DNA from 3 places in the Paenibacillus sp. GCM10028914 genome. Region 3 is predicted to be linked to each of the others. Evidence: predicted binding sites of a transcription regulator. Region 3 holds the regulator's gene; each other region holds the start of a gene.

Region 1 (10,815 bases), on a different contig from region 3:
AACTGAAGTTGTGGAAGACGGCAGCTCCGCGCCGCTTACATATAATGCGAAAGGAACAGAGCTGATTATCGATCTTCCTGAACTAGCTGCAGATGAAGTATTACCCGTGTTTCGAGTGAGTTTCGAAGGAGAACTTCATGTGATTCCGAAAAATACGGTAAGTGAGACAGACGGAGTTTGGAAGGTTCAACCCGATAATCTTTATACGGGCAGCGGCTATGCGGATGAAGGCCATTATTTTACGATGAAAAAGACGCAAGTTCGTTTAACGAGTTACCTTGCTGTAAAGGAAGCGGGTTATGTGTTCGTTCAACTGGAAGTGGAAGCGGATCCTAACCGTAAATACAAAGTGGTTGTTGGTGAAACAGAACATGTTGTATCTGGGGCTGAATTATCTGTATCCCCAATCGGTCCATTCACTGTACATGCTGACGAAATTATACCCATGACGATTACATTAGCAGAACCGGCGCATGTTGGGGACGATTTGAGAATTGACTTTTCGTCTGCTGCGGTAATAAGAAAGTAACTTGAACGAAAGCCTGTTCTCGAGATGAGGACAGGCCTTTTGTTCTAGGAAAGAGTGAAATCCGTATTAATTTTGGAAGTTTATCGATTGTGTATCTTTATATTCGAATACTTTGATCTCATGACCATCCAAATTTTCATGAAACATGTCAATCGCATTAATCTGATTATTATTATAAGTAGTGTAGTAATACACTCCATCTTCAAGACACATGCAAGACGAATATAAGGAGACGAAGTTTTTACCGTCCTTTGTTATAACCGAACCGCCTATGGGAGCCACATTATTGAGAATGTGAAAAAATTCTGAAATCGTAGATTCTTTTGTATCCAAAAATGCTGCATGACTCTTAAGAAAGGCGGATCTAACAAATCTGGAAGAGGGGTAGAAATCACCCGGTAATCCCTTTAACCCCAGCCCACTGCCAATCGGTTCTAATTGTTGTTTATGCCAAGTGGTCACTTCCGGTTGAGTAGGGGATAACGCCATATATTGATTTAAATTGATGATATGCCAATCAAATGTAGGCTGGTTCGTTAACACACCAATCTTATTATCAAGTACAGCAAATCGTTCAGCAGTGACTTCTACTACAATCGCTTCATCGTTTTTGTCATAAATCATCCAGTGAAGAGTAGGAACAGGTAAGCTGGAAGAAAAAGCTTTATTGACCAGGTTGACTTCTTCTATAGCTGATTTAACTTCTGAAACAGATTCAAAGTTGGATAATATCCAAAGTATCAAATTGTAAGGAGCCAAGTTCACTTTTCCATCTATACTATGGTCCTCATAATGAGCGAACCCCAGGAAATTCAGCCCTGCACATGCCAAACCCTTTTCATTCATTCCGTCTGCAAGGAGTGGATGGTTGTCCACTAAAGTACCCATGCCTAAGAGGGCGTATTTTGTTTTATTAGACTCGCCGCTCACGTTATTTTCCCATTCAAAGTTTCTTGGAACGAACATGACGGATTGATTAAAGCTGTATTCGATATCCATATTTCTACCAAAAAAATGAAAACCGTCTTTACTAGTTAGAGTTAATGCAGTGCACATCGTATACATCCTTCCTTATAAAACAACAGATTACTGTTATTATTCCCTGGATCATTTAATTTATAGGATCATCAAAGGATTAAACTGAAGGCCGTAACTTGATTCAGGAAAAAAATTGAATATAGAGGCTGCTCCTATTGTATCGATAGGTGGACAGCCTCTTATTATGTAATGGGTGTTTCTTACACAATAAGAGCAAAAGACCTGATCATTTCAAAGAATTACGCAATCTCATTCTATGTTGTTAAATGGATAGAACCCGTATGATAAATGTAACAAGCAAGAGGAGGTGTCCTAATTGGCTATCGAACAGCTTATACTTAGCTCCGTATTTGTTGCCGGTTTACTTTCTTTTTTCTCCCCGTGTATATTACCGTTATTGCCGGTTTATATTTCGATTCTGTCAACCAATGAACAAGGCCAAGCGGGTCACGGCAGGACACTTGGTAAGTTTCTTGTAAACCCATATTTAGTGATGAAAACAATTATTTTTGTAACGGGGTTATCAACAAGCTTTATTCTATTAGGTTTTGGCGCTGGGTTTCTGGGTGCTGTCATTAATACAAAATGGTTTATCGTCGTCTGTGGTGTCGTCGTAGTTTTACTCGGATTACATCAAGTTGGCTTATTTAAAGTATCCTTCTTGAACCGTGAGAAAAAAGTGCAAATGAATCGCAGCGGTAAGCGTGATTTGATCGGTACGTACTTACTCGGTTTTACCTTTAGCATCGGCTGGACGCCGTGTATCGGTCCTATTTTAGGAGCTGTATTAGGTTTGTCAGCAAGTGAGGGTCAAGCATCGTACGGAGCTTTTCTTATGTTGATTTATGCCCTCGGCTTACTTATTCCTTTCTTGGGCATGGCGATATTTTCAGATATATTGCTACGCAAAGTGAGAAAGATCAATCAGTACATGGGCAAATTGAAGGTGGCTGGTGGGATCATCATTATCATTATGGGTCTATTCCTGATGACGAATAACTTAAATTGGTTTACAACACTTATTCCACAGTAAAGGAGAGAGAAATGGTGAAGAAGATCATGCTCATCGGGCTTACAACTTTAATAGTCATAGCTCTTTCAGCTTGTTCATCAGGCAATAGAGTATCAGACGGAGGAAGTACAGCAGGGGCAAAAAGCGCGCCGGACTTCACGTTAACAGACCTTGATGGTAAAACACATAGCTTGAAGGATTATGCCGGGCAAAAAGTATATGTGAAGTTCTGGGCGTCATGGTGTTCCATTTGTTTAGCTGGGCTAGAAGAAGTGAATACACTTGCCAAAGAGGATAAGGATTTTGTGGTCTTAACGATTGTAGCTCCAGGTTATAAGAATGAAAAAGATACTGAAGCCTTTAAAAAATGGTTTAACGGTGTTGAAGAAGCGCCCGATCTGACTGTATTGCTAGATGAAGGGGGGAAAATTGCTGATCAATTTCAAGTGCGTGGTTATCCAACTTCCGCGTATATAGACGCAAGTGGTCAACTGATTCAAACCCTTCCGGGCCATGTTGGTAATGAACAAATCATCGAAAAATTCGCAACTATTGAATAAAGAAAGGATGTGACGGAGGATGAAGAAGATAGGATGGTTTTTATTCCTTGGTCTAGTAATCGTATTAGCAGGATGTGGAACGGTAAAAGCCACTAATGGTTCGACCGCGCCTGCAAAAGCAGAATCCAAATATCCTGATAACCCCAATGAAGGCTTAGCTTTTGATGAGAATAATTTGGAGGAAATATGGCTGGCAGGCGGCTGCTTCTGGGGGGTAGAGGCGTATATGGAACGCGTGTATGGTGTCTATGATGTGACTTCAGGTTACGCGAATGGAAACACGGAGAACCCAACCTATGAACAAGTAATTCGTGAAAATACAGGGCATGCCGAAACCGTGCATGTTAAGTATGATCCAGCTCGTGTTGATCTAGAGAAATTGTTGACGTATTATTTTAAAATCATTGATCCAACCCTGATTAACCAACAAGGAAATGACCGTGGCGAACAGTACCGGACAGGTATTTATTATATGAATGAAGCAGATAGAGCGATAATTGACCGAGTCATTGCAAAAGAACAAGAGCGCTATGATGATCCTATTGTTACCGAAGTGGAGCCCTTAGAGAATTATTCGCTCGCTGAAGAATACCACCAAGACTACTTGGAGAAGAATCCAAATGGATACTGTCACGTGGAATTCGACTCGTTGGAGAATCAAGAAATTCCAACCCTTATAGACCCTAAGCTCTACCCTAAACCAAGCGATGAAGAAATTAAAGCGAAATTAACGAAAGAACAGTATGAAGTTACACAAGGTAAAGGAACCGAAAGAGCGTATTCCAATGAATATTGGGATAATTACGATCCAGGCATTTATGTGGATGTCGTCACAGGCGAGCCGTTATTCTCCTCTGCCGATAAGTATGACTCGATGTGTGGCTGGCCAAGCTTCACCCAACCGATTGACCCAGCCGTGGTACTTGAATATGAAGATACAAGCTATAACATGATTCGTACAGAAGTAAGAAGCCGTGTTGGAGACAGTCATTTAGGTCATGTATTTAATGATGGCCCAGTCGACCGAGGGGGATTGCGTTACTGTATTAATAGCGCGGCGATTACTTTTATCCCTCAAGCCGACATGAGAGCAGCTGGTTATGGATATTTGGTGCATCTTACAAAGTAACTACAATTGTGTACAATATATATAAGTAAGGCATTAGAAAGGTGGTGCAAACCATCTTTCTTTGTGATTGAACGGGGAACCTGATGGGGAGGGGAGCGGGCCATGTATAAACTATTATTAGTCGATGATGAAGCGATCATCATTCGAGGGATTCGTTCATTTGTTGATTTTGATGCGTTGTCGATCTCCGAAGTGTTTGAAGCCTCGAATGGGAAATCTGCTTTAGAAATATTCAAAGCACATGAGCCCGAATTGATTTTAGCCGATATTAATATGCCAAAGATGAACGGTCTTGATTTTGCAAGTGCCGTAAAAGAACTAAAACCGAATGTAAAGATCGCTCTTATTACAGGTTACGATTATTTTGATTACGCGGTCACTGCTTTAAAAGCGGGAGTCGACGATTATGTCTTGAAGCCTGTTTCTAAAAAAGACATTCAGCAAACGCTACAAAAACTTATTGCTAAAAGACAACAAGCAGACAATGACATAGAGGTTTCACGGCTTGTCCAAGATTTGAAAAAGAATGCGGATGCCATAGATGACACGGGATACAAAGCGAAAATTAAGCAAGAGATTGAAGACAATATTGCCAATGTTGAATTTTCGTTATCGTATTTAGCCAAGCAACTTGCTCTAAGCACATCTTACCTTAGTAGTCTGTTTAAACGACTTTATGGTCAAACATTTCAAGAATATATGCTGACCATTCGCTTAGAGCGCGCAAAAATTTTGCTGCTAAGTACGCATATGAAAATTTATGAAATCGCTGCGGCAGTCGGTTTTGATGATCCGAATTATTTGAGCGCTTCCTTCAAACGAAAGTTCATGCTCTCTCCTAACCAATTCCGCGAAAAAGCGAGAGAACAGGGATGATCATGCCACGATTCCACGTATTGAAAAAACTGCGTGTTCAAATTGCCCTTCACTATGTAGTCGCGAGTGTACTGACGCTCCTTGTTATAGGGATGGTCTTATACCAGAGCATCTCATCCATTGTTCAAAAAGAAGCGACAACGAATACCGAAAATGCTGTAGAGCAAAGCGGGATGTATATTGACCTATATATTGACCGGCTTAAAGCCGTGTCACGAATGCTCGCCGAAAATCCGCAACTGGTCGGTTATCTTTCCGTTAAGGACCGCGATCCGGCAGTGAAGGAAAAGATTCTCTCAACGATTGACACGACCATGGCTACCGATTCTTTTATGGAGTCGATTGTCATTGTGAGTAAAGATGGACAAATTATATCGAATGAAACGGGCCTTTCGATGAGCATGTCCGGCAATATGATGAAGGAAGCTTGGTATGTATCTGCCATTCATAGTGGCAATATGCCAGTTCTGACCTCTGCGCGCATGCAAGGCTTTAGCATGGATAAAGACAATTGGGTAATTTCACTCAGTCGTGAAATTAAAAATGAGCAGGGGAGGAATATCGGGGTTCTCCTGATTGATGTTCAGTACAAAGTGATTGAGGATTATTTGGCGAACTTAGATCTGGGACATACAGGCTTTTCCTTTATATTAAATGCAAAAGGCGAAGTTGTGTATCATGCAGATCCTTCCTATTTCCAAAATGAGAACAAGCAACAAACGTTACAGAAAATCGCCCATAATCCTGCTGCTTATGATGCTGAAAAGCACACCTTAACGCATACGTATTCCTTACAAAATGCCGATTGGCTCTATGTAGGAGTATCGTCGCAGGATGAGCTTGCAGCGATCAAAGACAAGCTCTTTTTTATTTTCATTCTCGTCGGATTTGGATTTCTAGTCATTGCGACCGTAAGTGTCGTTATCTTTACCGGACGGATTACAACGCCTTTCCGCAAATTAGAGATGGCTATGCAAGAGATCGAACAAGGGCTTGTGGAAGTACCGATTGATGATAGGGGTTGCTATGAAGCCCAAAGTCTTTCACGGCATTTTAACAGCATGATAATGAAAATTAAGAAGCTGATGCAAGAAATTACGGACAAGGAAAAGGATTTACGACGCTCGGAGATCAGTACTCTTCATAGCCAGATCAATCCACACTTCCTTTATAATACGCTCGATACGATTGTATGGATGGCAGAGTTTAATGACAGTGAAAAGGTGATCGAGATCACGAAAGCACTCGCACAGTTCTTCCGTCTGTCGTTAAGCGGAGGGAGTGAGCTTACGACGGTGGAAAATGAACTCGATCATGTACGGCAGTATCTGTTTATTCAAAAGGAACGTTATGGCGATAGGCTCACCTATACAATCGATTACGATCCTTCTTTATTACAGGTACAGATGCCGAAAATCATTTTGCAGCCGATCGTGGAGAATGCGCTCTATCACGGTATTCGCGGATTAGATCGTCAAGGCTTGATCGAAATCCGTGCTGAGGCAAGTGAACAGAAGGTTATATTTTCAATTCAAGATAACGGTGATGGATTTGATGTAGATGCCCTGCAACAGAGCATCGCTAGTAAAACGACGAAGCTTGGCGGGGTGGGAATTAAAAATGTGGATGAGCGCATTAAACTATATTATGGCAATGAATACGGTGTGACGATTAAGTCGAGTTCCAGCTGTGGTACGCTTGCCCAGATTATCATCTCGAAAACGATGGAATGAAAAGAAAACTACCCCACAAGATCCAAGATCTTAGTGGGGCAGTTTTTGTATACGAATAATTATTTCAGTTCTTTTGCTGCTGTTTGTCCTGCGATACGTCCAAAGACAATGATGTCCGCAACCGCATTTCCGCCAATACGGTTACCACCGTGAACACCACCGGTTAATTCACCAGCTGCATAAAGGCCGGAGATAGCTTTTCCTTCTTTGTTCAAGACATGTGTTTGGGTATCAATTTTCAATCCACCCATCGTATGGTGAATACCAGGAGTTACAGGGATTGCATAATAAGGTCCATTTTCAAGGGTTTGAGTCAGATGGTCTCTGCCAAACTCTTCGTCTTTACCATTTTTAACAGCTTGAGTGTAAGTCTTCAAAGTACTTTCAAGTGTAGCCGCATCGATTCCGATTTCTTTAGCCAGGCTAGCTAAATCGTCACCCTTTGTTGCATATCCATCTTTAATATAACCTGCTAGAGATGCATTTTCCTCGGCCATTTCTTGATTCACAATGAGATATGCCATTTTATCTGTTTGTTTCAAAATATTTTGGGATACAACGTCACGCGTTAACAATTCATCTGTAAATCGTTTACCCTCTTTATTGACTAGGATTGCACCGTCCCCACGAAGCCCTTCAGTAAACAGATATCCAGTCTCAGGATCTGTAGTAGGATGGATTTGAATTTCTTCAATCTGCATTAAATCTGCTCCAACCTCTTGAGCCATAATAATACCTGAACCTGTTGCACCAGCATGGTTCGTTGTGGAGAAGCCTTTTAATTCAGGACGGTACTGTTCTACCATTTCACTGTTTGCACCGAATCCACCAGTAGCCAGAATGACTGCTTTTGCGTTAACGGTAAATGGATTGTCGTTCTTATCAACAGCTTCAACGCCTACAACAACACCATCTTTTTCAATCAGTTTTTTAGCAGTTGTGTTTAACAGGATATCAACATCTAATTCTTCTAATTTCTTGGATAGCACATTTACAACGACAGGACCGATTGGCGAGCCATCTGCAGGAGTATGTATTCTTGGATTTGTCGCACCACCGGATAGAGTAACTCTGGAAATGCCAGCTCCCATATCATTCAACCAATAAATAGCTTCAGGTGCGTTATCGACTAACGTTTGGAGTAATTCTGGATCATTTTTATCATGTCCGCCTTTTAACGTGTCATCATAGAAGGTTTGTTTTGAATCTTTAATTCCATTCTCTTCTTGAATGGTCGTTTCAGCTGCGTTAATACCGCCTGTAGCTCGGTTGGTGTTACCGCCGATGATAGGCATTTTTTCGAGAACAACAACAGATTTACCTGCTTCTTTAGCTTCAACGGCTGCCGAGAGACCAGCTCCGCCTGAACCTACAACGACAACATCTACGGTGATGTCCTCTTGTTTTTTCTCTTCAACGGCTAATTTATTGGCTGCATCTTTTAAAGCCGTAATGTCTGCACCAGCTTTTTCGAGCGCCAGTGTAACTGCCTCTAGTATACCTGCACTAGATTCACTTGCCCCGGAAACCGCATCGACAGCTAAGCTCTGAGTGTTAATGATCTCTTCTGTCAATTGGGAGATAGCCCCGTCTCCAATACTGCCAGTTTCATTATCTGCTGAAATATCGATCTTCTCAATTGTATCTTTGGATACAGTTACTTTCGCAGTAATTTCTCCGCCATGACCGGAGGAAGTGCCTTCGTAGGTTCCCGGTGTAAACTTACCTGCTTCTTCGGCTTTGTCCGCAGTTTTTTCTTGACCGCAGCCAACAACGAGTAGCATGATCAGTCCCAAGATTAGAATTCCAAACAATCCTTTTTTTCTCATCTCTCTACCCCCATTGTGCAAATTTTCACATGATGACTTTAATATAGTAGGACATCAGAAGTGGGGGTGTAATTAACTTTTGTCACACTGAGACGAAAAAATTTCCATACAAGCTACTAAATAATAAAAAAAGATGATATAAAAAATTTTTTTATATCATCCTTCGTTCAATTTTTAATGTGAATATTATTCATTCATTTATGACGAATTTCAGAAAATCCATCGGCTTTTCTCAGCTTGCATTATAGCGCGCGTAGGCAGCTTGATAGATTTTCATATACTCTTCGAGCCCCATTTTATTGATCGTGTCTATGTACGCATCCCATTGATCAAAAGAAGCGCTTCCGTTCACGAATTTGGCCTCCATTTCACCAATGTAATCATGAATGTCTTTACCGACAGACGACATGAAATCCGTCTCTTCATTCGTGAAATTAAAGTTATACCAAATATCTTCAACCGCATCCGGTTCAGCCTTTACTGCAGCTTCCATTGAATTCGGCAATGTTTCGGAACCTTTGAAATAATCTGCTTTAACATAACCCGGATAGCTTCCGCCGGTCCAAGTAAAATATTTAGTTAGAGCCTGGTCCATTGTGAGTCCATCTGGATTTTTGGTGATTTCTTCGATATATTCAAGCTCGCCCTCAGCATTTTTATTGTACGTTGTTCCTTCTTCACCCATGAAAAAGAATGTGGCACCTTCCTGACCGTAAAAATGATCCATAAAGCGGATGGTCGCCTCGGGGTTCTCATTCTTATCTGTAATTGCAAATGCTCCTACGTGTACCATCGGAACTTTAACATGGGAATAGAGTTTATCACCATTTGGTCCTTCTAACGCGCCGAGCCCCATATAATTATCCTTGCCCATAACGGTGTCGGGATTCGGAACGATCGTCGATCCAAGCAGGTCCGCCTGTCCTTTGGCGTTCAGCGCACTGCTCTCAATCGTAAATATTTCTTTATCCAGCAGCCCCTCGCTGTACAGCTTGTTCATAAACTGAAGCATTTCCTTGTATTCAGGAAGCGTCTTGGTAAAGCGAAGCTCATTCTTATCCGGATCAACGTCGACAAATTTATGGCCAAGCCCTTTCGTACCGAGGCCCCAGGCACCTTTAATCTGGTCGATGATGGCTGTAATTCCTGTACCTCCAAAAGGAATCTCATCCTGCTTGCCGTTCCCGTTCAGATCGGTTTCCTTGACTGCTTTTAAATAGTTGTAGAATTCATCAATGGTTTTAGGTTCTTTCATATTCAGCTGCTTCAGCCAGTCTTCATTAATCCATAAAGGTGTACCAATCAGCATTGATAAGAAATTGGGATCATAGAAGGAAGGCAGGGAATAGATGTTGCCATCCGGCATCGTGAGTCCCTTTCGGATACCAGGATGCTCCTCCATCAGCTTCTTGAAGTTAGGTGCATACTTGTCAATCAGATCATTCAGCGGAATAAATACCCCTTGCGGACCATAGCGAGTCAGCTCTGCAGACCCTACTCGAGCGGAGTAAAAGACATCGGGATAGTCGCCTCCCGCTAAAGCCAGATTACGTTTTTCCGTCAACGTTTCAAAAGGTACCAGATTAAAGTTCACATCGATGTTCGACAGCTCCTGATATTTCTTCCACACTAGCACTTCATCATAATTACTGCTGTTACCTGCCCATTTGCCCGTGAAAAAATCTAGTGTTATCTTCTCATTCACAATCGGCATTCCCGTCTCATTTAAATTAGAAGCCGCCTCCGGACTGCTGTTCTCACTAGCAGCTTTACCGCCTTCAGAGTTGCAGCCTGCCATCAAGCTTGCTGCAATAACGATCGACAAAGAAAGACTACCCCATTTTTTCCACATACGTTAGTTCACTCCTCATTTTTATTGAACGATCATTAGCCTTTGATTGCACCGATCATCACGCCTTTAATGAAATACTTTTGCAGAAACGGGTATAGAAGGAGCATGGGCAGATTAGTCACGATGACAGCTGCATATTTAATCGCCTCAACTTCCATCAAGCTTTTGGAATACGTATCACTACCGAGCTCCACCATATTCTGCATTTGATCTTGAATTAGAATTTCACGTAAGAACAGCTGGAGAGGATATTTGTC
Region 2 (10,815 bases), on a different contig from region 3:
ACGAGTCAATTGATCATTATATATCAACTTTTTCGCTGGAGATTCAGGAGAAACTAGAATCAATCCGGCAGGTCATTCGAGAAGCCGCACCTGAAGCTACGGAAAAGATCAGTTATCAAATGCCTACGTTTGCACAGCATGGCAATGTAGTGCATTTTGCAGCGTTTAAACATCATATTGGCTTCTATCCGGCTCCTAGTGGAATCGCAGAGTTCGAGAATGATTTGGCACCTTATATCACTGGCAAAGGAACGGTACAATTTCCGTTAAATAAACCCATCCCTTATGAACTGATAACTAAGATTGTAAAGTTTAGAGTGGCTGAGAATATTGCCAAAGCGGAACGTAAAAAATCAAAGAAGAAATGATGAATAAGATCTATTTGTAGTAAGAGGCCGCCTGTTTGCGGCTTCTTTTTTGTTGTTATTGGTCGATTAGAACGTCTTGTCGCTACGATTTGAACACGATGTGAATCCAGTTGTCCTAATCGTACAAAAAAATGACTGTAAATTTCAAAGACCGAGTACACTGTATTCAGTAAAATGTTGGCATAGGTGCTTTTGAATTTTTTTGAAAGCGGTTTATATTTAAAAAGCTGATTCTGTTCATGGAAGGAGGGAAATAACAAATTTTAAATCTATCGTAATTACAAACAAGGAGGAAAGAGTAGTGAATAAAAAAAACATAGCACTTGCAACAACATTAACGATGGCACTTACAATATCTCCTCTTCAAGTGTTTGCAGGAGACTCCATGCCTCCGACTGGCGATGCTGCTTTTGGGAAGAATCAACCGATCACTCACGGATATAGAGCTGTGGATATAGAGAATTGGTCTCCCGAAACAGATCCGGATGCGGAAAGATTGAGAGCACATGTACCTCTACAAGAGCGAAATCAAGCATTTGCAGCAACGCAAGCGAATCCAAAGTTGAGTCCTGAAACTGAGTTTTTTAACTTAACCGGGGATTATGATTTTTATTTCTTTGGGGCAACACCTTACAATAACGAGTTTTCAAATTATCTTTATAATTTCTGGCAGTACACAGACTACTATGGCGGTTGGCACGGACAAGCGACAGAGGATGTACCTAACGGTTTATATGACCCTACGGAATCTTGGGAGAAAAGAGCATTTGAATTTGGTGTTTTGGATTTGCCTAATCCGGCTTATACGAACGCAGCGCACAAAAATGGCGTGAAATCCATAGGGACTATTTTTATACCCCGCGTAGGCCAACCTTATGATATATTGCTCAAACAAAGGGAAGACGGAACTTTTCCAGTCGCCGAGAAGCTCATTGAGATAAAAGAATATTTCGGCTTTGACGGGTATTTCTTCAACCAGGAAACCTCAATCAAACCGGAACATATTAAGAAATATAAAGCATTTACAAATACGTTGGTGGATGCAGGAGTATACACACAGTGGTATGACACGGTGGACGATCAGCAAGGGAAACTGACTTATCAGCCTTCTCTGATCCCTTCACACAGTTCGTTCATTCGTGATGATGAAATGGGTGGAACGATTAACAACTCCGTCTTTATGAACTATAACTGGAATTCGCCGGATGGTTGGAATAACGGAGATAGCACAGATCAAAAATATATTAAGAAAACCGTTGAAGAAGCGAAACAAAGAGGTATAGATCCTCTGAAAACGGTCTTTTCTGGTGTAGAGGCCGGAATGGGTAGCTTTGGAGGTGCCCATAACTCGACTCGAAATATAGATGTAATATTAGATGAAGAGACCGGAAATCCTTTAACATCGATTGCAACATTGGGAGGGAATTTTGTTCAGTCTGCATTAGACGAACATCTAGGAGACGCTAGCAAGTACCTTCGAGGAGATGACGATCATCAATGGATGATCGCTGAACGTGAGCGTATGTGGTACACCAGCGTTAAGATTGATCCGACCGTTACGGAAGAACAGAAAGGGTACGCAAGACCCGATGTTGGGGTACAAGATGCGTCCGAATGGACAGGTATTTCCAGATACATCACAGAACGTTCCGTCATTGATGACAGTACATTTGTAACGAACTTTAATACGGGGCACGGCATGAAATATTATATGAATGGTAAGGTATCAAATGACGAAGAATGGACGAACATCAACTTACAGGATATTCTTCCTACGTGGCAGTGGTGGATCGATACTAAAGGTACGAAATTGCAAGCAGACTTTGATTATGGGGATGCTGTAGAAAAAGGGGATAAATTTACTTATCAATCCATTGGAGGTTACAAAGGTGGAAGCTCACTCGTTGTTAATGGATCATTAGATGCAAAAAACTTCTTGCGTCTCTATAAAACAGATCTAGACATAAAGAGTACATCAGCGGCTTCCATTACCTATAACAAAACATCGGCCAATGATCGTTCTGAGATTCAGTTAGGAATGATCTTTAAAGATGCTCCTGATCAAATTGAATATATTACGGTACCTAATAGCGGAAAGAAAACAAAAGGTTATGTGACAACAGAACTGGATTTAAGCGCATATGTGGATCGGGAAATTGCTGTGCTCGGCCTTGCGTTTGATCCGAAGGGAGAGACTGTTTCAGGTTACCAAGTGAATATTGGTGAGTTGAAAGTTACGGATGGACAAGACTATACACCTAGTAAGCCAAGTGGATTTGAAATTGATAATAGGTTCCTTACGGATGAAATCAACGTTGTGTGGGATCGAGAAGAATATAGCAAAGTACAACAGTACCATCTCTACGCACAATTGAATAATGGCAAAGAGGTGTTTTTAGGAGGCATTTACGGCGACAATTTCTATGTGAAAAATCTTGATAAACATGTTGTGGCTCTTAAATTGACTGCTGTTGGTCCCGACCATACAGAAAGTGAACCTGCTATCATACAACTTGACAGAAAGAACTTAATTTCAAATGTGAAGGTGAAGGAAGTTAGTGAAGGATTTGACATTAGCTGGGGCAGAGAAAACCGCAGCAGTGAAATTCGATTTGACTTAAGCTTTACTGATGGCAGAAAGGATACGTACACGAAGACAGTAGGTAAAAAATTGGCTTCTTCCAAGTTTGAAGTGCCTGTCAAAGACGATGATCGGTACCTCTTGAAAATCTCTACATTGGATGCAGCAGGTAAAGTCATAGATACGGTTAGTACTACAGGTAAAATGAAAGATGTATATTCTGAGCCTTTCGATGGCGGCTACTATATTGATGGGAATAAATTAAGGATTGACGTACCTTCTTCAAAAGACTGGTGGCATATGTACGTTACAATCAATGGTGAGGCGGTAAAACCTGCGAAAAAGTATAACGACATGACAACAGACTATTTTATTAGAGGCTATCATGATTTGATTGGAATCACAGTTCCTGAAATGGGGTCCGTCATAAGTATTACATTGGAGGATTATGAAGGGAATATGTCTGAGGCTAAGTATATTACTGTAGAATAATTTGATCTAGTAATCATTATTAATTGTATGAAATATGAATGAAAGAAACCTTGGAGTTAAATGCTCCAGGGTTCTTTTTAATATAATGTAAAATCATTGCACTATTAAGTACCTTACAATACTATTTACTTAATATAGCAATGATGAAGGGGCATATCGATTCCATCCTGCTTAGTTCGGTGGGGGAAGAAGGAAATATTATAAGTTTACAGCTGCTGGTGTTGAATGGTTAAAAGAATAGAAAACGAAAAGGGGAATTTGTAATATGATTGATCAATTTTTAGGAGGGAATAAGCTATAAGTATGTTTGAAATAGAGATACTTAGTCAAACTAAGGGTATAAATATTACATGATATAATTAAGGGTGTGACTATTATTGAATTCAATTTGGAACAACTTTCCGTTAATCGCAGCACTTCTGTCCATCATCTTAGCACAGTTTGTGAAAGTTCCCATTCATTTTATCAGCCATCGCAGCTGGAATATTAAGCTTGCATTTAGCACTGGAGGGATGCCAAGCTCACATTCGGCTGCTGTTTGTTCGCTGTCGACTGCCATCGCTCTAAAAGATGGATTATCATCATCTTCTTTCGCCATTGCTGTAATCTTGAGTGCCATTACAATGTTCGATGCCACAGGAATAAGAAGACATGCGGGTATCCATGCAAAGCATATTAATCGCTTACTGAAGGAAGGAAAGCCCATAAAACTAGACAAATCGGAATTAGACAAACCTGTAGAGACTTTGAAAGAACTCCTTGGGCATGAACCGATCGAAGTATTTATGGGGGCGGTATTTGGTATTGTTATTAGTTATATACTGTATTTTTCCGTGTACTAATTGAGAGTTCCAGATAAGTCAGACGATATACAATAAGGACTGGCCTGTTCTAGGTACAGGGTCAGTCTTTTTTATTTTTTAATCATTTAAGTGAGACAATTGACATATCCTAAGAAGTCGCCATTTTGGCGATTTTTTTATTTTTTAGTCTTTTAGTCGATGAATATAGGGAATATTTTCAAAGTTTTAGGTTCATCCTAATCGTAAGAATATTTCGATGTTTTACATACAAAGTAAAGGAATAGGTGACTCCTTAATGATTAAAAAGATACAACTTCCTTTGCAGACCATTAATTTAATTCTTGGATTTATGGTTTGGGTTACACTATCGTCTCTCCTCCCATCCATTCGAGAGGATATTATAATTCCTCAGGAACGTGTTGCGCTTTTAACCGCAATTCCAGTAGTGCTTGGATCAATCCTACGCATTCCGCTCGGGTATTATACCAATGTCCTGGGGGCTAGATGGATATTTACAATTAGTTTTATCGTGTTGCTATTCCCTGTATTTTACTTAAGTGTGGCAAACAGTTACCTCGATTTAATCATCAGCGGTGCGTTCTTAGGGGTTGGGGGTGCCGTGTTCTCTGTTGGAGTTACCTCACTTCCGAAATACTATCCGAAGGAAAGAAGCGGGTTCGTAAATGGGATTTACGGTATCGGTAATGCAGGTACAGCAGTAAGTACATTTGGATTACCTGTACTTGCTGCTCAATTTGGATGGAGAACTGCAGTTCAGATCTATCTCGTATTGCTGCTGTTCTTTATTGTACTTAACTTCTTCCTTGGGGATAAAAAAGAACCTAGGATGAAAACACCTTTAATGCAGCAAATTAAAGAGGTGTATAAAAACGAGAAACTATGGTTGTTCTCCTTTTTCTATTTCATCACTTTTGGTGCATTTGTTGCTTTCACTGTATTTTTACCGAATTTCTTAGTTACGAGCTTCGGTCTTTCTAAAGTGGATGCAGGTACGCGAACAGCGATATTTATCGTTATCGCAACTGCAGGAAGACCTTCTGGAGGTTGGCTGGGAGATAAATTTAATGCTTATAAATTAATGATGGGGGTATTTGCCGGTCTTACGATTTCCGCAATTATTCTCGCATTCTCTCCTAACTTGGCACTTTACACGGTTGGTTGCCTAGGCGTTGCTGTGAGTGCGGGACTAGGAAATGGAGTCTTATTCAAGTTGGTTCCACAGTATTTTACCAAACAACTAGGAACAGTTAATGGAATCGTTGCAATGATGGGGGGGCTTGGAGGTTTCTTCCCACCGCTCATGCTGTCTTCTATTCACAATCTCACGGGACAGTATTCGATTGGCTTTATGGCATTGTCACAAGTATCTCTTGCCAGCCTGATCCTGATCTTGTGGATGTATTTTGATAATAAAAAAGCTCAGAAGATATGACTAGTTAGCTATCTATAGACGAGTGATTTAGTAAAAGTAAAGGAGTTCCATGTAAATGGGACTTCTTTTTGATTCATTGAGAAAAACATATAGGTATAGGATGAAAGACAAATGATAAATAATGAATATTAAGGTGATTAAAGCAAAATATTTATTTTTTGCTGTGAGGATATGGATTGAAACATACTACTTAATTGAAATGGAGATGAAATTCGTATGACCGGACCGGCTTTAAGAAAGGTTGACAGCCATTCATCTATACATGATGCTGCGCTTGGTGAAGCAGCACAATTAACGGAGTTGCTGCGGAGATGCTTGGAAGCAGGGGAACACGATAAAGCATTTGAAGCGGCATGTATTACTCTTGAACATTGGGAAACAAGAACACTTGCTCATGCAGATGCGGAAGAAGAGGGATTATACAAAGAGATTGTGGAACAGGATCCTGCCTTGAATGTAATAATCGCCAGTTTGATTAGAGACCATGATCTAATGCGGAGAATGGCAGATGATATTCGTGGCATCCTGGCAACTGAAGAGGTTAATCAAGCGGTGTTGAACAGATTCGAAACAATGATTCTAATTGATGAAGTACATAATCATGATGAGGAAAGTCTTCTTGCTTCCTTGGGGATTGATCATGAGTAAGCGTATGACTTCATTACCATCGGAGAGACCTCTTCGATTCGTCAAGCCTGATTATTATCAGTTACTCCAAGAACAAATGAAAGATCAACATCTACACCTTTTTGATATACAAGCAGTTGTGATTAAGAACGGTGAGGAGATGTCGATCAGCCTTCGTTATGGAGAAGAATTTGCAAGCGAGAGATCTCTGACAATGAATGCAGATGCTGAACAAGTAGGCCAAGCTGAGGAATTGAATGAGTTTTTTCGAAATACTGTGGAAGAATGCAAGAAGAAAATTATTGCTGATTACTATCAATTTATGAAGTCCCGGGAGGTATGAAGCATATGTCTTCTCAACATGCTCATCAAGAGGAAATTTGGCTTGCGAATGATCGAGAGGATTTGCTTGCTTTATTGCAAATTCGATTCGGTGATGTTCCTGAAGAGGTTGTAGTTGCTATTAATCGCATTCAGAAGATAGATCGTCTGGAAAGATTAATATTAGCGGGTGCTAATGCAGCCGATTGGCCCATATTTGTAGAAGAATTATACGCTGACGATGAGTCATTCAAGCTGGTTGGAGAACGGTTCTCTCCGTTAGCTCAGCATGAAAGGGATGATCGTAATGAATAAACAAGGTAAGTCATGGCTCAGTACCTTCAAACATCTTCAGCGTGGAGAACGTATAAACGACGGATGGACAGAAGAGAATCCCAGATCACGTAATGCCGAAGCTTGGTTTCGTGATCGCTGGCAGCATGATAACGTTGTACGGTCCACCCATGGGGTAAACTGCACAGGATCATGCAGTTGGAAGATCTTCGTGAAGGATGGCATTATTACGTGGGAAACGCAGCAGACGGATTATCCATCGACAGGTGATAACTTTCCTGAATATGAGCCTCGAGGTTGTCCTCGTGGCGCTACGTTTTCTTGGTACACGTACAGCCCGATTCGTGTAAAGTATCCGTATGTTCGCGGCGACTTGTTTGAAATGTGGAAAGATGAACGCAAGCGGGGGTTAGATCCTGTTGAAGCATGGGTTGCAATTGTTAGTGATCCTGATAAGCGAGCCAGATATGTGAAAGCACGAGGTAAGGGCGGTTTTGTCCGAGCAGATTGGCAAGATGCAAAAGAGATGATAGCAGCTGCGTCTATTCATACGATTCGTACATACGGACCGGATCGAGTAGCTGGATTCAGCCCGATTCCTGCAATGTCCATGGTTAGCTATGCTTCGGGAGCACGGTTTCTATCGTTGATCGGCGGCACCGTGCTTAGCTTCTATGACTGGTATGCGGATCTACCACCCGCATCACCTCAGATCTGGGGAGAGCAAACGGATGTCCCGGAGAGTGGCGATTGGTATAACACAAAGTACTTCATAATTTGGGGTACGAACCTGCCGCAAACAAGGACACCAGATGCTCATTTTATGATTGAAGCAAGATACAACGGAACAAAGGTTATTGGAGTCAGCCCCGATTATGCGGAGTATGATAAGTTTGCAGATATATGGCTGCCTGCTAGGGCTGGTACTGATGGTGCCCTTGCGATGGCCATGACTCACGTAATTCTTAAAGAGTTCTATGTGGATAAAGAGACACCTTATTTTATATCCTATGCTAAGAAGTTCACCGACTTACCGTTTCTTATTGTTCTTGACCAAGAGAAGGAACAAAACGAGTGGAGATCCGGAAGATTTCTTCGTGCTTCGGACTTGTTTGAATCTCATGAGCATGGTGAATGGAAGACTGTCGTGTGGGATACGAATACAGACAAACCGGTCATTCCAAACGGCAGCCAGGGCTCTCGCTGGGATTCGGAAAATAAATGGAATCTTGATCTTAAGAACGAAGACGGCGAAGTGATAGACCCGCAGTTAACCTTCCTCGGACAATCGGATGATACGTTGGTTGTATCTTTCCCTTACTTCGGTGAAGAGGATGGAGGGACAGATGTTAAGCGAGGGGTGCCGGTTAAGCATCTTAAGGGAATGGACGGAACTACGTTTGTAGTTACGACAGTCTATGATCTGATGATGGCGCATGTTGGAGTCAATCGGAATCTACCTGGTGATTACCCAATCGACTATAATGATCCACGTCCATACACTCCGGCTTGGCAGGAGCAGATGACTGGCGTTCGCAAGGCACTGGCGATTCAAGTAGCGAGAGAATTCGCAGATAATGCGGCCCGCACGAACGGCAGATCCATGATAGCTCTGGGCGGCGGGACGAACCATTGGTTCCATAGTGATCAGATCTATCGCAGCATTTTGAATCTCATCTTGTTGACAGGATCTCAAGGTGTGAATGGCGGCGGCTGGGCGCATTATGTTGGACAGGAAAAAGTACGCCCGTTAGAAGGGTGGCAACAGGTTGCTTTTGCAGGCGATTGGGTTCGTCCTCCGCGTCTGCAGAACGGAACATCATTCTTCTATTTCGTTACAGACCAGTTCCGTTATGAAGGCACAGTGAAACAGGAGCAGAAAGGCTGGGGTGGACGTTACAGCCAGATGCATCCTGCTGATTTTAACGCACTTGCGGCACGTCTAGGCTGGCTTCCATCATTTCCACAATTCTCACAGAATTCGCTTGACCTCGTTAAAGAAGCACGGGATAAAGGGGCAAGCAGTGAGCAGGAGATTGTCGACAATGTGGTCTCTCGAATCACTTCAGGTGAGATTGAATGGGCGATTGAAAACCCAGATGACCCACGGAATTTTCCGCGCGTCTTCTTCAATTGGCGTTCGAATCTTCTCGGTGACAGTGGAAAGGGACATGAATACTTCGTTCGTCACTTTGTAGGTGGTGAAGATCAGGTGTTAACGGATACGGAACATTCATGGAAGCCAGAGAGTGTGAAGACGGATGTTGAGGCTCCTCGCGGCAAAGCTGATTTACTTGTCAGCATTGATTTTCGGATGACAAGCTCCGGTCTGTATTCGGATATCGTGCTGCCTGCAGCAACCTGGTACGAGAAATTTGATATTAGCAGCACTGACATGCATCCGTTCATCCATCCGTTTAATGCTGCGATATCACCTCCATGGCAGGCGAAGAACGACTGGGATACGTTCAAAGAAATCAGCCAGACGTTCTCTGAGCTCGCAGAGAAGCATCTGCCAGCTTGTGATGATCTAGTCATGTCACCTCTTGCTCATGATACGGTTGATGAAATGGCACAGCCTTTCGGTAAAGTGCTGGATTGGCGAAAAGGTGAAGTGGAAGCAAAGCCAGGAAAGACCATGCCAAATATGAAAGTGATAAAGCGGGACTACCCGAATGTATATGGTCAGATGACTACGATTGGTCCGAACATAAAGAACGGATATGGATCTAAGGGTATTAAGATTCCAGGTGATCCGGTCTATCAAGATCTTAAAGATCGATTAGGAATCTCACGACGCGAAGGCATTGGCAAAGGTTACCCGGAGTTATTGACTGACAAGCAGGTAATCGAAGCTATACTGCTCATGTCCGGTGCAACCAACGGGAAGCGAGCTGTAGAAGGTTGGAAGTCGATGGAAGCGAAGACGGGTAAGACGCTGCATACGATTGCAGAAGGGCGTGAAGAAGACGCATTTACTTTACTAGACATCACGGCCCAACCTCGTCAAGCGATATCGGCTCCGGTATGGAGCGGACTGGAGAAAGATAACCGACGTTATTCGCCTTTCACGGTTAATACGGAATACGGTGTACCTTGGCGTACACTGACTGGTCGTCAGAGTTTCTATTTGGATCATGAGGTTATCCTTGATTATGGTGAAGCGCTGCCTCTCTATTTACCTCCATTGTCTCATAGTCCTTATCTCAAAGGAGAGAAGGAAGTGGAGAATAAAGGTAAATTCATTGAGATTCGCTATATGACTCCCCATCAGAAATGGGGTATTCATACCATGTTTACGGATACGACAATCATGTCGACATTATTCCGAGGCTGGCAGACGGTATGGATGAATGATAAAGACGCTGATTCAATCGGTATTAAGGATAATGATTGGATTGAAGTATATAACCGAAACGGCGCAGTTGCTGCACGTGCCGTTGTCACTTATCGAATTCCACCAGGAATTGCTTATATGCATCATGCGCAGGATCGTACTATGGGTGTGCCTCTAACAGCAGTGGGGAATAAGCGTGGCGGTACACATAATAGCGTAACTCGTATCACGATGAAGGCAACCCATATGATCGGCGGATATTCCCAACTAAGCTACGGTTTCAATTACTATGGTCCGACAGGAAGCCAGCGAGATACGATGGCTGTTGTTCGTCCTCTGAAGGAGGTGAATTGGATTGAGAGTTAAAGCACAGGTTGCTATGGTCATGCATCTGGATAAATGTATTGGCTGTCACACATGTTCTGTTACATGTAAGAACGTCTGGACCAATAGACCAGGAACCGAATATGTATGGTTTAACAATGTGGAAACAAGGCCTGGCCCAGGATATCCGAAACAGTGGGAGGATCAGAAACGAT
Region 3 (10,815 bases):
GTAGCCGCTCCGATCTTTCCGTTGACCGAATCACCAGAATTGCAGCTCGACAGCTTCATTCGAGGTCAAGGCTACTACAAGTTGCTTATGTTCAGACCTGCGATTAATCAGTTTGCGACGGCGGCATCTGTATATCCTGACAGCTTATTGATCAGGCTATATAAAGCTATGGCACATCTTCATTTAGGGGAAACTGAGGAAGCTTCAGGTTATTTGACTTCGATTCTGCCGCTCGTGGATGACAAAAGGTTTTTGCAGGCTATGATCTATAATGCGCTTGGTTGTATCCAGGTAATTAATGGACGAACAGAGCATGCCCGGGACTATTTTACACTTGCCATACAGAGTGACCCAACTCTTCCTGATCCGCTTAATAATCTGGAGGTTTGTCACAAAAATCGTGGTCAACTGCAGTACGGGAGCCAATTGATTTCGCTGCTATGAATATCAATCTGTGAGAAACGATGCCCGCTCGAAGTCCCGAGTTTGTGGCATCGTTTTTTATGTCTATAATGTTCAAACGGCGTGACATCTGTTATGCTGGTATTTAGACTGGAAGGAAAGGGATTTATACGAACATGAAATTTGCCGTATTGGATTTTGAAACTACGGGCAACCAGTCAGCCGATGAAATCATTCAAGTGGGGCTGGCCATCATCGATGAAGATCGCAGCATATCCCGAGTGTACGGCTCTTATGTCAATCCCGGGATTCCGATTCCACCGTTTATTACAGGTTTGACAGGTATTTCGGATAGTGATGTTGCGGATGCACCCTCACTTGAGGAAATGATGATGGAACTGGTACCGTTGCTCGATGATGTTGTACTTGTAGGTCATAATGTGGCCTTTGATTTTAATTTTTTACAAAATGCACTCGATCGCTGTGGATATTTACCATTTAGCGGACGAATTCTCGATACGATTCATTTTTTGAAAATATGCTTTCCATCGCTCACATCGTATCAACTTGGGATGGTATCATCCCATTTCGGGCTGGTCCATGACCGCCCACACCAAGCGGACAGCGATGCGCTGGCTACCGCATACGTAATGTTGAAATGTCTAGAGGAGTTAGATCAGCTTCCATTAATTACAATTCAGCGACTTAGTGAACTATTTGCTGATGAGGACAGCGATCTAGGCTGGTTTTTTGATGGCTTACGGGCTAATTTGGAGAATCAAGCTCTTCAGGAACCAGATCAGTATACGTATTATCGACAGTTTGCCCTGAATATAGAGGATTGGACTGAAATAGCTCCACCCCGGAGTGATGAAGAAAACAATCCACTTGCTGACGTATCCTTTGAAGAATATATGAAGAAAGTTCGCGATAATCTTCGTGAAGCCCTTCCTCAATATGAAAGCCGGGACGCTCAAGATATTATGTTCGAGGAAGTTATGAAGGCCCTTGATGAGGATAAGCATCTCTTGATTGAAGCTGGAACAGGAACGGGGAAATCGTTAGGTTATTTGCTTCCATCAATATACCAGAGTGTGAAACAGGATCAGAAGGTCATGGTCAGCACGCATACGATTAACCTTCAGGAACAGCTGCGAGAGCGGGATATTCCGTTGATGACTAAGGTAATTCCGTTTCCGTTCAAAGCCGCCGTCTTCAAAGGGAGACAGCATTATTTGTGTTTGAGAAAATTTGAACATAAAATAAATAGGAGAGACTTCAGCACACCTAAAGAAGATATCATCACATCTGCTCAAATGATTGTCTGGTTAACGCAGACAGAAACAGGTGATGATGAAGAATTAAATCTTGGGGGCCGAGGGGGAGATTTTTGGGAAACCGTAGCCAGCGAATCAGACTCTTGTTTGGGCCGAGCTTGTCCATGGTTTAAAAAATGTTTTTACCATCGTGCAAAGCATGAGGCAGGTATTGCGGATGTAGTCATTACGAATCATTCAAAACTCTTCACGGATGTGAAGGCAAATCATCAGCTATTACCTGCATATGAACGCCTGGTGATTGATGAAGCTCATCATCTGGAAGACGTAGCGGGTAAGCATCTAGGTCTTAACTTGAAATATTTTTCGGTAGTACATACCCTTACACGGCTTTATAAGGATAGTCGTAACGGACAGCTACCGGCTTTGCGTCAATTATTACAAACTTCGGCCCATGAAAAGGCGGGGGAATGGACGTCAGTTATAGATCGGATCTTTCCTGATCTTATAACGGTTAAGGAGACTTGGGATCGTCTAAATGACAATCTGTTTAATATTCTTCCTGAACGCGGAGATGCATCAGGGGAGACGGGGCAGTTTACGCTTCGGCTTACTCCTTCGAAGAAGCCTAAGGACTGGGATAGCTTAACCGAGCTTGAGAATCAAATTCATCTAATCTTAGGTGATGTCGTTCGTAAGGGAGATACGCTCACATCAGAGATACGAGAAGAATTGGATGACTATAGTGCTGATAGCTTAATAACCGATATCAATGGACTTTTCAAGGATCTTGCCTCACATCGAGAGAATTTGAAGTTTTTTATGACTTTAAACGATGAGGGTATTGTTTACTGGATGGAGGCTAACGGGAATTTTCGAAGTAAGTCTCTTCAGATGTATGCGGTGCCTGTCGATGTAAGTGGACAACTGAAGGAATTGTTTTTCGATAAAAAACAAAGTGTGATTCTGACATCTGCAACACTTTCTGTTGATAAATCATTCCAGTACATGATCGATAATTTAGGGCTACAGGAAGCTTCAGACCTGGGACGTCTTAACACGGTCCAACTGCCTTCGCCTTTTAACTACAGAGAGCAGGCACTGTTGTTAATTCCAAGAGATTTCCCGAGTGTCAAGGGCACAGTGGGAGATCCGCTTTTCGTAAATACACTTGTTCAGTCCCTTAAAGATGCCGCAATGGCAACTAAGGGAAGAATGCTGGTGTTATTTACTTCATATCGGATGCTTCGACAGGTCTATGAACCATTGAAAGAAGCATTATCATCAAGTGACATTGCGGTTCTTGGACAAGGGATGGACGGAACGAGCAGAACCAAACTGATTCGCAGATTTCAGGACAGCAGCGCGTCGGTTCTTCTGGGTACCAGCTCATTCTGGGAAGGGGTAGATATCCCAGGTGAAGCTTTGACGTGTCTTGCAATCGTTCGTTTGCCGTTTCAACCGCCTAATCATCCATTAGTGGAAGCGAAGAGTGAGCTGCTCCAGCAACAGAAGAAAAATCCATTCATGAAGCTTTCAGTGCCACAGGCTGTTATTCGTTTTAAACAAGGATTTGGGCGACTTGTACGGACTGCACAAGACAAAGGGATTGTCATCGTATATGATACCCGTGTAATTGAATCCTATTATGGAAAACATTTTTTGTACTCACTTCCAGGGCCTAAAATGGAACATATGCCAACGGAGCAAATGGTACCTCGTATTACGGAATGGCTTCATGGAGAAGGAACAGTATAATAACAAGTCGAATTATAATTTGACATTATCATTAGGGGGAGCATGCATGAAATCGGATAAAATATCAGAGGCCGTTGTTCGCAGACTGCCCGTTTACTTGCGCTATTTGAATGAGCTTCATATTCGTGAGGTAGCAACTGTGTCCTCACAAGAGTTAGGGCAAAAACTTGATCTAAACCCAGCACAAATTCGTAAGGATCTGGCCTATTTTGGAGATTTCGGTAGAAAGGGTATTGGATACGATGTCAGTTACCTAATCGAAAAAATCCGTCATATTTTAAAGCTGGATCAACAAATTAACGTAGTGCTTGTGGGTGCAGGTAATCTTGGACAAGCCTTGTCTAACTACAATGCTTTTCTGAAAGATAATATGAAAATTGTAGCTATTTTTGATGCATACAGTCCAAAAGTGGGCACCAAGATTAATAATATTGTTGTACAGCCAATGGAAGAACTGACGGCAACAATTAAAGAATATAACATACGAATCGGTATCATCACCGTTCCAGATGTGGAAGCGCAGGCTGTTGCCGATAATCTTATTTCGGCAGGTATTGAAGCGATTCTTAATTTCGCTCCAATCATTTTGAAAGCACCGCCTCATATCCGAATCCATACGGCTGACTTCACAACTGATCTGCAAAGTCTGGCCTATTACTTGGTTAATGGAAAGGAAGATACCGAACATGAAGAAGCATAAATGGATGATTACAAACGGTACCTTTGCCGTGCTACGGGAAGGAAAGTCTGTTCTCCGTGGTTATATGGTAGTTGAGGACGACCTAATTACCTATATCGGTGAAGAAAAGCCTGTAGTCGAGGAAGATATAGAAGTTATTGACGGTACACATCTCTTCTTCATGCCAGGGTTAATTAATACGCATGGTCATACAGCTATGTCGCTTCTTCGCGGACATGGAGATGACCTTGCTCTTCAAGTATGGCTTCAGGAGAAGATGTGGCCAATGGAAGCAAAGTTCACAGCGAATGATGTATACTGGGGAACGTCGCTTTCCGTAATTGAAATGCTTAAGGGAGGAACAACGACCTTCCTTGATATGTATGATCATATGGATCAGGTCGCTGCTGTAACGGAACAATCGGGTATGCGCGGGGTACTTACACGCGGCGTAATCGGTTTGTGTGCTCCTGATGTCCAGAAGCACAAGCTCGATGAGGCTATTGCCTTCGCAAAGGATTGGCATGGCGCAGCAAATGGTCGTATTACGACCATGATATCGCCGCATGCACCTTACACATGTCCTCCTGATTACATTGAAAAGTTCGTCCAGGCTGCTCATGATCTGGACTTACCCTTGCACACTCACATGTCGGAAACGACTACAGAAGTAGAGCAGAATGTTCAGGAATATGGATTAAGACCTGTAGCTCACTTGCAGAAGCTAGGATTTTTCTCCAGACCGGCACTTGTAGCTCACGGGGTTCATTTAACGGATGAGGAGATTGAGATTTTGGCGGCTCATCAGGTTGCGGTATCTCATAATCCGGGAAGTAACTTGAAGCTGGCAAGTGGTGTAGCAAGAGTACCAGAATTGCTTAAGGCTGGAGTAACCGTTTCTTTAGGTACTGATGGTCCTGCAAGCAACAACAACTTAGATATGTTTGAAGAAATGCGATTAGCTGCGCTCATTCATAAAGGTGTTACTGGTGATCCCACGGCAATTCCGGCTTCGGAAGCGTTGCGTATGGGTACTGAGTATGGTGCGAAGTCACTCTTCTTAGAAGGACTTGGAACTCTGGCTCCTGGAATGAAGGCGGATTTTATCGCGTTGAATACAGATCAAGCGCATTTCTTGCCACATACAGATTTCATCTCACACGCTGTTTATTCCGCAAGTGCAAAAGATGTTGAGCATGTTTGGGTAGATGGTAAACAGATCGTCAAGAATGGAAATTGCTTAACTTTAGATGAAGAGAAGATTCGCCGTGAAGCTCAAAGTGCATTCGAACGGTTGTTGACCCTCTAGAAAATAACAAGGGAGCGAGGGAACGCAGGTGAAGAAAAAGACAAAGCGGATACTCCTCGGCGTTTCCGGATTTTTGCTCATATTGTTGGCTTTCCAAATATACTATTCAAATGTTATGTCTGACCCTTGGAACCAAGAGAAGCTGGCGATAACAGCAGCTCAGGAGTACGGGGGATTAATAAAAACGGATAAAACCTATAGATCAGTCTGGGATAAGGATAGTATATACTGGGTTGTATCGGGGCAGGATGCTGACAACAAGGGAATTATGGTATGGGTGAAGTTTACGGAGGATAATAAGCCAGTAGGAGGCCCTGAAACGGTGCATTCCGAGGCTTTAAGTGATGGTATGACGGAAGCTCAGATTCGTAATCAGATTCATGCTGATTTACCTGGAGCCGTCATCGAAAGACTTGTTCCTGGTATGTATGAAGGCGAGTATGTCTGGCAGTTATTATATACTCTGAATAATGAATCAAAATATCGGTTTTACCGTTTTCAGGATGGAAAACCAATTGGTGAGGACATTGTTTTACCGAACCAATAAATTACAAACACTCCATTGTACTTACAGTGGAGTGTTTGTGCTTGTTATAAATAAAAGCGATTACATAAAATTTTAAAAAATAATTTTTAATATATTCACAGGTTGATATGAATTTCGTATATAAGATATGATATACTCATAGATGTATCAAAGGGTATATAGTGTTGATTTATAGGAAGTCTTGCAACTAGGTATTCGCATAGATATATATTTTGTACAAGGAGGAACTTCATTGAAACTACGTATTGTTCCTATCGTTCTGACCGTTGTTATTTCTGCATCCATGCTTTTTGGTGGATGGTATCTGTATCGGCAAATGGCTCTTAAGAATCCATTAGCTAATGTTGTATCTGAATATGATGGCGTGAAAGGCTCTCAAATAGATATTAAACAGGATACAGTCACTTTGAAACTTGATTTAAAGCCAGAAACAGATTTACGTGGTCTGGTTGAACATATAAACAAAGAGGGCAAGTCGATCGTCGGTAAAAAAACATTGAAGCTAGAAGTGGAAGATCATTCTTCAGAAGAGCTTAATAAGTGGTGGGATGCTGCGATGCTCTCCGTAGCCGAAGCAATGGATACCAAACAATACACAAATATACAGTCATCTTTAGAACAGCTGGCGGAGAATTCGCCTCAGCTAAAAGCAACAGCACAGATTGATGACGAGAATGTATATGTTAGTTTATCCGACGGCAAGTCAGGTAAATTCATAATTTTGCCGCGCCAACCCGGCAAATTGGAGGTGTGGAACCATGCCTAATTGGTCCAAAGAAGTTTTAATTGGCTTTATCCCTGTTTTGTTCGTGTTCCTCGCCTTTATTGGGGTAAATGTACTTCCCATTCTTATTGTTGCAATGCTCGTAGGCGGTCTCGTCTTTCTTGCGAAGATGAGAGGGGGAATTGCTGTAGGGGCAGGCGGTGAACGCAAACGGAAGAAAAGCGGTCCTGCAAAGCTGACCTTTGAAGAAATTGGAGGACAGGACAATGCCAAGCAAGAACTTCGAGAGGCGCTTGATTTTCTAATCCGGCACGAAGAGATCAAGAAGTTCGGAATTCGGCCACTAAAAGGTATACTGCTGACTGGGCCTCCGGGGACAGGTAAGACACTGATGGCCAAAGCAGCGGCACATTATACGAACTCGGTGTTCGTAGCTGCATCCGGTAGTGAATTTGTTGAAATGTACGTGGGTGTCGGCGCTGGACGTATTCGTGACTTGTTTAAAGATGCACGTGCCCGTGCGGCTAAAGAGAACAAGCAAAGCGCTATTATTTTTATCGACGAAATAGATGTTATTGGCGGTAAGCGGGAAGGCGGACAGCAGAGGGAATATGATCAGACATTAAATCAGTTGTTGACTGAGATGGACGGGATCTTTACTACGGAGTCGCCACGGATTCTAGTTATTGCCGCTACGAACAGAAAAGAGATGCTCGACAGTGCGCTTCTTCGTCCAGGACGTTTTGACCGTCACATTCAGGTTGATCTTCCTGATAAAAAGGGCCGTACTCACATCTTGAAGCTACATGCAGGGAATAAGCCACTGCATTCAAATGTTGATCTGGAAAAAATCGCGGAAGAAGCTTATGGTTTTTCGGGTGCACAACTTGAAAGTGTCATGAATGAAGCTGCGATTTATGCCATGCGTGAGAATCAAGAGGTTATTCAGCAGCGTCATTTATCATCGGCTATTGATAAGGTTATGATGGGTGAGCGTTCTGACCGTGAGTCGAACATAGAAGAGAAGAAAAGAGTCGCTATTCATGAATTGGGACATGCGATCATGGCTGAACTTGTCCGTCCAGGAAGCGTTAAGCAAGTTGCGCTCAGCCCTCGGGGGAAAGCACTTGGTTATGTTCGTCACAATCCTCAGCAAGAGCAGTATCTCTATACGAAAACATTTTTGGAAGAGCAAATTATGATTGCACTTGGAGGAGCTGCGGCTGAAGAAATTTATTACGGCGGACGCAGTACAGGTTCCAGTAATGACTTTGAACAATCACTTAACATTGTAGAAACGATGATGAAGTCAGGGCTTACTTCACTTGGTATCATCAATATGAATATGGTTACAACAGAAGAATTGATGAAAGAGAATAATATGATTCTGGAAGACTTGATGAACAGAACAAAATACTTGTTAGAGCAAAACAGAGCGATATTTGACAACTCTCTAAATATACTAATGAGAGAGGAAATTTTATCCGGAGATCAATTCAGATGTCAATTTAGTGAAAACTCTCTTTTACCAGCATAAATTGTTATGTTGGTTATTTTTTTTTACTTTTTTGTCATGCTAAGATATGATTATATATTGGTGCCTGTATAATGTATTTTTCGACAAATAAGGGTACAATAAAGTATAGAGATAAAGGAAAGGGTTGAGCAGAAACCATGTACTTCAAAAAAATCGGCGTTGTAGGCGGAGGGACTATGGGCCAAGGCATTGCTGAGATGCTGGCAGCCAAAGGTCTCGATGTTATGCTGGTAGAGAAAAACCCAGAAAAGTTGGACTATTCTTATGAAATGATTGAGACAAGTCTCGACAAACAGCTCGAAAAATGGGGAATTACGAAAGCGGAGAAGAAGTTAATTCTCGGACGCATTCAAAAGGTAACACATTTTGCTGAACTAAGTGCCTGCGATATGGTGATTGAGACAATTACTGAGGATCTTGAAGCTAAGAAAGAAGTATTTGCACAGCTTGATCAAGTATGCCCAAGTAATATTATATTAGCCAGCAACACATCCTCGCTAAGTTTGACAGAGCTTGCAAGCTCTACGATGTATCCAGAGCGAGTTATTGGCTTGCATTTCATATACCCGGTAGCAAAAGTAGATTTAGTAGAAATTATTCGTGGATTGAAAACCTCGGACAAGACATTCACAGAAACGAAACGCTTTGTAGAAGAAGTAACTGATAAGAAAGGAATCATGGTATACGAGTCTCCAGGCTTTGTGACTAGTAGAATGATCTGTCTCTTGATTAATGAAGCTCTTCATCTCATTCAAGAGGGTGTTGCAACAGCTGAAGATATCGATGATGCGATGAGAATCGGATACAACTTCCAATATGGTCCATTGGAGATGGCCGACCGTTTTGGTCTGGATTCCGTACTAGCTGCACTAGAGCGTATGTTCCGTGAATACGGCGAGCTTAAATTCCGTCCATCAACCGTGTTGAAAAAGATGGTACGTGCAGGCCACCTTGGTGTGAAGACGGAAGAAGGTTTCTTTAAGTACGACAAGGATGGTGACCGTGTATGAATATTCTCGTAATTAACGCTGGTAGCTCCTCGCTTAAATACCAGTTGTACAATATGACAGATGAATCGGTACTTGCTAAAGGGCTGGTTGAACGAATCGGGATGGATTCTTCTATCCTGACACATAAACCGACTGGAAAACAGGAGGTAACCGAAGTTAGTGAGATTCTGGAGCACACGACTGCGATCCGCAAAGTGCTTGGCATGCTCACTGATGAGGAACATGGGGTAATTTCTTCAGTTGATGAAATTCAAGCTGTTGGCCACCGTGTAGTGCATGGCGGTGAATCCTTCAAAGAATCTGCTCTTGTGAATGGTGAGGCAAAAGCGGAAATCCGTCGTTTGTTCGACCTTGCACCGCTGCATAACCCGGCTGCAATGATGGGGATAAAAGCAGCTGAAACGAATATGCCTGGTGTACCTCAGGTCGTTGTATTTGATACAGCTTTCCATCAAACGATGCCTGAAAAATCTTATCTGTACGCAATTCCTAGAGTTCTTTATAATAAGTATAAAGTCCGCCGTTATGGCGCTCATGGTACTTCCCATGATTACGTAAGTAAAGCAGCAGCGGAATTCCTTAATCGTCCGATCGAGGATTTGAAGATCATCACTTGTCATATCGGTAACGGTGCTTCGCTTACTGCTGTTAAGGGAGGAAAGTCCATTGATACCTCTATGGGTATGACTCCACTTGAAGGTCTAATGATGGGTACACGTAGTGGTGACTTGGATCCTGCCATTGTACCTTACGTGATGAACAAAGAAGAGCTGACCGTTAATGAAGTGAATTCCATGCTGAATAAGCACAGCGGCTTGCTCGCTATCTCGGGAATAAGCAGTGACATGCGTGAAATTACTGAAGGCATGGAGAAAGGCGAACCGAATGCTACGCTTGCTTTCGATATGTATGAGTACCGTGTACGTAAATATATTGGATCATATGCAGCAGCCATGAACGGAGTGGACGTTATTGTATTCACTGCCGGTGTGGGCGAGAACTCTGTTGTTCTGCGTCAAAGAGTGCTTGAACAGTTGACTTACCTAGGTGTTGAAGTAGACGAGGAGCTGAACAAAGTTCGTTCAGGAGATCCGCGTCGTATTTCTACGAGCAATTCTAAAGTGGAAGTACTCGTTATTCCTACCAATGAAGAATTGGTCATCGCCCGCGATACACACCGCATTGTAACAGCTTCAAAATAGTATTATTGTGAGTCAAAGGGAGAGATTAATGCATGTCCACCAAATGTGTGATTCGTCAAGTTAACCAACACGTCGGGGAGACGGTTACGATTGGCGCTTGGATTAACAACAAACGTTCCAGTGGTAAAATACAGTTTCTTCAACTGCGTGACGGAACCGGTTATATCCAAGGCGTTGTTGTAAAAAGCGAAGTTCCTGAACAAGTATGGAATGATGCTAAGAGCTTGACACAAGAGAGCTCTCTATATGTTACAGGAATCATCCGTGAGGAGCCTCGCAGTCAATCCGGATACGAAATGACTGTAACGGGTATTGAGATCATTCATCTTACTGAAAATTATCCAATTACACCAAAAGAGCATGGCGTAGA

Evidence for each region. The regulator Rex, encoded in region 3, represses fermentation and respiration genes when NADH is low (regulators of the CRP and FNR family bind a similar motif). The targets are predictions, from matches to a motif close to TTGTGAAATATTTCACAA.
Region 1: the regulator Rex is predicted to act here: its motif matches at 8,720-8,737, upstream of ACFQV5_RS07990 (flavocytochrome c).
Region 2: the regulator Rex is predicted to act here: its motif matches at 4,372-4,389, upstream of ACFQV5_RS14700 (nitrate/nitrite transporter).

The regions. Positions count from the first base shown of each region.
Region 1 is NZ_JBHTFO010000008.1:342,258-353,072, reverse strand. Features, by position in the region: gene ACFQV5_RS08025 (alpha-L-fucosidase) at 1-529, shown strand, start outside; gene bsh (choloylglycine hydrolase) at 596-1,585, opposite strand; gene ACFQV5_RS08015 (cytochrome c biogenesis CcdA family protein) at 1,884-2,600, shown strand; gene ACFQV5_RS08010 (TlpA family protein disulfide reductase) at 2,612-3,139, shown strand; gene msrB (peptide-methionine (R)-S-oxide reductase MsrB) at 3,159-4,268, shown strand; gene ACFQV5_RS08000 (response regulator transcription factor) at 4,371-5,144, shown strand; gene ACFQV5_RS07995 (cache domain-containing sensor histidine kinase) at 5,165-6,877, shown strand; gene ACFQV5_RS07990 (flavocytochrome c) at 6,937-8,706, opposite strand; gene ACFQV5_RS07985 (extracellular solute-binding protein) at 8,939-10,558, opposite strand; gene ACFQV5_RS07980 (carbohydrate ABC transporter permease) at 10,594-10,815, opposite strand, start outside.
Region 2 is NZ_JBHTFO010000015.1:258,778-269,592, forward strand. Features, by position in the region: gene ACFQV5_RS14685 (iron chaperone) at 1-368, shown strand, start outside; gene ACFQV5_RS14690 (endo-beta-N-acetylglucosaminidase) at 670-3,441, shown strand; gene ACFQV5_RS14695 (divergent PAP2 family protein) at 3,819-4,283, shown strand; gene ACFQV5_RS14700 (nitrate/nitrite transporter) at 4,540-5,697, shown strand; gene ACFQV5_RS14705 (hemerythrin domain-containing protein) at 5,914-6,345, shown strand; gene ACFQV5_RS14710 (hypothetical protein) at 6,338-6,667, shown strand; gene ACFQV5_RS14715 (hypothetical protein) at 6,673-6,960, shown strand; gene ACFQV5_RS14720 (nitrate reductase subunit alpha) at 6,953-10,642, shown strand; gene narH (nitrate reductase subunit beta) at 10,632-10,815, shown strand, end outside.
Region 3 is NZ_JBHTFO010000018.1:800,183-810,997, forward strand. Features, by position in the region: gene ACFQV5_RS24390 (tetratricopeptide repeat protein) at 1-444, shown strand, start outside; gene dinG (ATP-dependent DNA helicase DinG) at 579-3,437, shown strand; gene ACFQV5_RS24400 (redox-sensing transcriptional repressor Rex) at 3,484-4,137, shown strand; gene ACFQV5_RS24405 (amidohydrolase) at 4,124-5,425, shown strand; gene ACFQV5_RS24410 (cell wall elongation regulator TseB-like domain-containing protein) at 5,454-5,972, shown strand; gene ACFQV5_RS24415 (hypothetical protein) at 6,205-6,738, shown strand; gene ACFQV5_RS24420 (AAA family ATPase) at 6,731-8,233, shown strand; gene ACFQV5_RS24425 (3-hydroxyacyl-CoA dehydrogenase family protein) at 8,371-9,243, shown strand; gene ACFQV5_RS24430 (acetate/propionate family kinase) at 9,240-10,445, shown strand; gene asnS (asparagine--tRNA ligase) at 10,478-10,815, shown strand, end outside.